2 regions of the Pseudoalteromonas ulvae UL12 genome follow, and region 1 is predicted to be linked to the other one. Evidence: predicted binding sites of a transcription regulator. Region 1 holds the regulator's gene; the other holds the start of a gene.

What was found. Region 1 encodes sigma-54, which starts transcription at its own class of promoters, with help from an activator protein. Its sites were predicted from a motif close to GTTGGCACGNNNNTNGNNT; they were not measured.
Positions count from the first base shown of each region.
Region 2: fliS (flagellar export chaperone FliS) is a predicted target of sigma-54. The motif match lies at 1,218-1,236, and genes of this name have one in related genera.

Region 1 is NZ_AQHJ01000033.1:114,040-117,222, reverse strand. Features, by position in the region: gene lptB (LPS export ABC transporter ATP-binding protein) at 1-559, shown strand, start outside; gene PULV_RS15965 (RNA polymerase factor sigma-54) at 621-2,105, shown strand; gene hpf (ribosome hibernation promoting factor) at 2,131-2,418, shown strand; gene ptsN (PTS IIA-like nitrogen regulatory protein PtsN) at 2,421-2,870, shown strand; gene rapZ (RNase adapter RapZ) at 2,889-3,183, shown strand, end outside.
Region 2 is NZ_AQHJ01000027.1:369,991-373,173, forward strand. Features, by position in the region: gene PULV_RS09775 (flagellinolysin) at 1-1,050, opposite strand, end outside; gene fliS (flagellar export chaperone FliS) at 1,272-1,694, shown strand; gene PULV_RS09785 (hypothetical protein) at 1,681-2,007, shown strand; gene pseB (UDP-N-acetylglucosamine 4,6-dehydratase (inverting)) at 2,084-3,085, shown strand; gene pseC (UDP-4-amino-4,6-dideoxy-N-acetyl-beta-L-altrosamine transaminase) at 3,082-3,183, shown strand, end outside.

The DNA of each region.
Region 1 (3,183 bases):
TAAAGGCTTGATTACAATCGATGAAGAAGATATCACTTTACTTCCCATGCATAGCCGAGCAAGAATGGGCATAGGTTACTTGCCACAAGAGTCCTCTATATTCAGGAAGTTAACTGTTTATCAAAACATCATGGCTATTTTGGAAACACGTAAAGAACTCAACAGAGCGCAACGAGAAGAACAACTCGATAACCTATTAGAAGAATTTAATATCTGTCATATTCGAGATAGCCAAGGCATGGCTTTATCTGGTGGAGAACGCCGTCGTGTTGAAATTGCACGCGCGCTGGCCGCTAACCCTAAGTTTATCTTGCTCGATGAGCCCTTTGCCGGTGTCGATCCGATATCAGTGATAGATATAAAGAAAATTATTCGTCATTTAAAAAATCGTGGCATTGGTGTGTTAATTACAGACCATAATGTAAGGGAAACTTTAGATGTTTGTGAAACAGCTTACATTGTTTCTCACGGTGAGTTAATCGCAACGGGTACTCCTAAAGAGGTACTTGAAAACCAAAAAGTACGTGATGTTTACCTAGGTGAACAATTCAAGCTATAGTTAATTTACTTCATAACTAAGTGCCATTTATTTTAATAACCAAAAGGATTGTTAGACGTAAATGAGGCAATCATTACAACTTCGTCTTGGGCAACAACTTACAATGACCCCACAGTTACAACAAGCAATCCGCTTGTTGCAACTGAGTACTTTAGATTTACAACAAGAAATTCAAGAAGCACTTGATAGCAACCCTCTGCTTGAAGTTGAAGAAGCAGAATATGGCAATGACAATAACAACGATTCAGCCGACTCCCAAAAAGACTCTTCTGACGATCATGAACACACCGCTGAAGTTGAAATAGAATCATCAGATGCATTAAATAAAGACTCCCTTACTGACGAACTCCCCATGGATGTTGGTTGGGATGAATATGTCAGCGCCGGACCCTCTACGTCATCCTCAGGTCCCGCTCCCGACAACGACACTTTATACCAAGGCAGCACATCTGAATCACTGCAAGACTACCTCATGTGGCAACTTCGTTTAACGCCTTTTAGCCCAACAGATGAAGCCATTGCCACAGCGATTGTTGAAGCAATCAATGATCAAGGCTACTTAACCTTATCAACAGAAGATATCTGTGAAAGCATTGGAGAAGGCAGTGATGGCCTTGCTGTAGAGTTAGATGAGGTAGAAGCCGTATTAAAACGTATTCAAGTCTTTGATCCTATCGGTATCGCCGCGCGGGATTTTCCAGAATGCCTGTTAATTCAACTCAATCAGTTTGATAAAAGCACCCCTTGGTTGTCGCACACTAAAGAAATTGTAAAAGAACACATTGAACTTTTAGCTTCTCGCGACTATCGAACCTTAATGAAGAAAACCAAGCTTAAGGAAAATGAGCTAAAAGAAGTCATGGCACTGATTCATAGCCTCAATCCAAAGCCTGCAGATAGCATCAATACCGAGCAACCAGAATATGTTATTCCTGATGTGTCTGTAAAAAAAATAAAAGGTCGTTGGGTGGTTGAGCTAAACTCAGAAAGCATGCCAAAAATCAGAGTAAATGATCAATATGCTGCAATGAGCCGTTCTGTTAAATCGAGCGAAGACAGTCAGTTTATTCGCTCACATTTACAAGAAGCTAAATGGTTTATTAAGAGTTTAGAAAGTCGCAATGATACTCTTTTAAAAGTATCAAACTGCATCGTTCAGCAACAACAAGCTTTTTTTGAACATGGCGATGAAGCGATGAAACCTATGGTACTCAATGATGTTGCTGAAATGGTCGAAATGCACGAGTCTACGATTTCACGTGTCACGACTCAAAAATTCATGCATACGCCACGTGGTATCTATGAATTAAAATTTTTCTTTTCAAGCCATGTCAGTACAGAGAATGGTGGAGAATGCTCATCAACGGCTATTCGAGCATTAATTAAAAAGCTAATCGCTGCAGAAAATCAGGCTAAACCTTTGAGTGATAGTAAAATTGCAGATATATTGGCAGAGCAAGGAATACAAGTGGCGAGACGCACGATAGCAAAATATCGTGAATCTCTCTCTATCCCCCCGTCAAATCAGAGAAAACGTTTGATCTGAGACGTAAAATAGAAGGAAAATGCTTATGCAACTAAATTTAACTGGTCGTCACGTAGAAATAACAGATCCTTTAAGAGACTATGTCACTAACAAATTTGCTAAGCTCGAAAGGCACTTTGATCATATAAATAACGTTCATGTTATTTTGGATATCGAGAAATTAGTCCAAAAAGCAGAAGCAACTCTCCATGTCACCGGTGGTGAATTATTTGCAACGTCCGAGCATCAAGATATGTATGCTGCAATCGATGGCTTGATTGATAAATTAGATCGCCAAGTAATTAAACATAAAGAGAAACTTTCACGCCATTAATCATGAAACTAAATTCTTTTATTTCCAAGGACTGCACCAAAGCCGCAGTCCTTTTTCATAGCAAAAAGCGAATTTTAGAGCATATTAGCTTTGTTGCTCACCAGCAACGCCCCGACTTTTCTGAGCAAGAAATCCTTGGCGCGTTATTGAATCGTGAAAAACTTGGTAGCACAGGCATCGGGCGTGGTATCGCTATACCCCATGGCCGATTAGCTGGACTCGATAAAAGCCTGGCTATTTTAATCGTCAACCAAGAGGCGATTGAATTTGATGCAATAGATAATAAACCTGTCGATATTTTTGTGGCACTGCTCGTACCTGAAGACGAATGTCAAGCTCACCTAAAGACGCTCGCTGCGATAGCTGATAAACTAAAGGACAAGTTATTTTGCAAACAATTACGTCATGCGACTTGCGATGAAGAACTCTACGCGATAATCGATGCAGCGTAATCATCAAGGAGATGTACCGTGCAACTTATTATTATCAGTGGCCGCTCAGGATCAGGAAAATCTGTAGCGTTAAGAGTACTTGAAGATCTTGGCTACTATGCTGTCGATAATATCCCAGTCAACTTACTTCCCTCCCTCGTACGCAGTGTATCTGATAGTTACGATAAGATAGCGGTGAGTATAGACGTACGGAACTTGCCTAAAGATCAGCAAGAGTTTAATGAGATTCTTGAGTATTTACCTGAATTTGCCAACTCATCATTATTTTATCTTGATAGTGACGATCACACACTCATTCGTCGATTCTCTGAAA
Region 2 (3,183 bases), on a different contig from region 1:
ATCAAACGATTGTCCTTTTGTAAGCTCTGACATAATAGTTTGCAAGCCATCGTCCCCCAACTTGCTATGCATGTAACGCAGAGCCATATAACCACCTGAGTAAACAGCTGCAATTTCAGCCCCTGTAGAGGGCGAGAAACCGGTGACACCTTGTAAGTCATTCAAACTATTGTTGCCACCTGCAGCGCCATCATTAATCACATTTGCTAAACCCAAGTTAGCACTGTCTGTCTTTAAGCGACCATCTGCACCTCGAATTGATTCTGCCGTCCCTTCAATAAACCACGTGGGTAAATTTGTTAAATCGAAGTTTGCAGCCATAGTGGCATGCACCATTTCATGCAAAATTGTTTCGTTAAGCGCTAAGCTCGAATCATCATGAATTGATGCCGAATCAGGGAAGTCATCTTTATCAATCACCATAACCATTTGTACTGCCTTGCCACCGAGGTAGCCGGGTTTGACATACGCTGCAGTTCCGCCATCACCATCTAAATGCTCGAAATCAATTTTTAGTGACCCACTTCCAACTATCCCAAATTGTTTTTTTATGATGTCTTCAGATTCTGATAACCATGTTTTTTGCAATGCTTTGGCCATATCCCTTTCGACAGTGTCAATCAAACTGCCACTTGAAGTTTGGAACAGATTTTTATCACCAAAACGCGTATCTTCATTGATATGATCGATTTCATCTTTTAATTGGATAAACTCTTGGTTTAAAGCTTTGCGATCAGATTTACTGTAGGTTGCATTTGAGGCTTGAATTGCAAGCTCGCGCATACGTTGCAATGCGTTGGTAATTTCTTGTTGTGCACCTTCTGCAACTTGCAACATAGAAATACCATCATTCGCATTTCGTTTAGCAACGGTTAACCCATTAATTTGAGTTGAAAGTTTCGTGGATATTTGAAGCCCTGCGGCATCGTCTTTCGCTGAGTTGATTCTTAGCCCTGACGATAGTTTTTCCATTGCATTATTCACCGCAGAGCTTGCATTGCTAAGTACTCTTTGGCTATTTATTGATGCAATATTGGTTACTATCCTCAAGACGATCAACCTTTATTCTGATGTTAATACTGTCCTATATCGGTTCGGTTGAATAAAACTTGAGCGCTTTTATAATGTTTTTAGCTAATGTGTTTTAATCACCACTTTTGTTAAAGTTCAGTCTAGATTGGCAGATAAAAAGGGTAACACTGGGTAGAGATCATATTAATGGTATGAACTTTGCTTAACTATTTTATCGCATTAAATTATACGGGTGTCCTATGTCTCGACTTTCGATTCAGAAATATAAATCAATGAAAATCAACAGCGCTGAGAATGCTGAACCATATGAGTTAATTCAAATTGTATTATCCAATATTATTGGAAAACTCACAGCAGCCAAAGCCTATATAGATAGAAAAGAAATAGAAAAAAAAGGGATCTCTGTTAGTGAAAGCATTACATTAATTGGTGCACTTCAAGACAGTTTAGATATGGAAAATGGTGGTGATATTTCAATCAACCTATTTCGTTTATATGAATTTACGCAAACTAAGTTAGTTGAAGCAAACTTTGAAAATTCAAAAGATAAAATTACCGAGGTCATCAACATCTTTACTGAAATTAAAAGTGGATGGGATGCAATCCCCAAAGAAATGAGACAAGTACAGCCAGCTTCAGAAGTGCAATATGCACAAGAATAATGACCTAACGTCATTATCGGGTGACGCATTATTGGCAACAATTGCAGAGCTGAATCAGCGACTCATTACAGTATTAGAGCAAAAAAACTATGAGGATGCTGAACCTCTCCAAAAAACCTTGAGAACTGTATTTGAGCAATGCATCAAGTTAGCAGAATCGGGGCTTTTATCTGACATCGATGAATTTACAAGACTGATTGAAGAATTTGAAATGATACGCACTCAGTACGAATCCGAGCTGGCAAATATCAAACTTAAAATCGTTAAAATGAACAAAGACAAAAAGGCATTAAAAAAATACTCAAATTTATGAGGTAAATCTTTTTATATTTTTCATTTACTTAGCTAATATATAACTAAACATTTATTCATTCTCATGAAGGCCCAACATGTTCGACAATAAAACAATACTTATTACTGGTGGTACTGGATCGTTCGGTAAAAAATACGTCGAAACTCTGCTGAAAAGATACACGCCCAAGAAAATAATCATTTTCTCTCGAGATGAACTGAAACAATTTGAAATGCAGCAAGTCTTTAACCATGACTGTATGCGCTATTTTATTGGTGATGTGAGAGATAAAGCAAGATTAACGCGTGCGATGAGAGGTGTTGATTTTGTTATTCATGCAGCAGCCTTAAAACAAGTACCAGCAGCTGAATACAATCCAATGGAGTGTATCAAAACAAATATAAATGGTGCAGAAAACGTGATTGATGCTGCACTCGATAATGACGTAGAAAAAGTTATCGCATTATCGACAGATAAAGCTGCCAATCCAATTAATTTATATGGCGCCACCAAGTTAGCCTCCGATAAATTATTTGTAGCTGCAAATAACATTTCTGGTGGTCATAAAACAACATTTGCAGTAGTCAGATATGGCAATGTTGTGTGCTCTCGAGGATCGGTGATCCCATTTTTCGAAAATTTAATTAACGCCGGTTCAGATCACTTACCTATCACTCATAAAGACATGACCCGCTTTTGGATTAGCTTGCAAGATGGCGTTGATTTTGTTCTTAAAAACTTTGCAAGAATGTCAGGTGGTGAAATCTTCGTACCTAAAATACCAACTCTGAAAATCACCGATCTTGCCACATCGATGGCACCATCATTACCACAAAAAGAAGTCGGTATTCGTCCTGGTGAAAAGCTTCATGAAGTTATGTGCCCTGCTGAGCTTTCCTACCAAACGTATGAATATGCTGATCATTTTGTGATTGCACCCAGTATCAGTTTTAGTTCACGTAATAATGATTTTACAATCAATGCAATTGGTGAAAAATCGGTATTAGTACCTGAAGGATTTGAATATAACTCTTTGACCAACCCTCATTATCTTAAAGTTGAGGAGATTGAAGACTTTAATAATAAGGCGATGTCATGATCCCTTATGGAAGACAGGATATTAATCAAGCTGATATCGATGAAGTGCTTGCTGTATTACATTCTGATTTCTTGACACAAGGGCCAAAGGTACCTGAG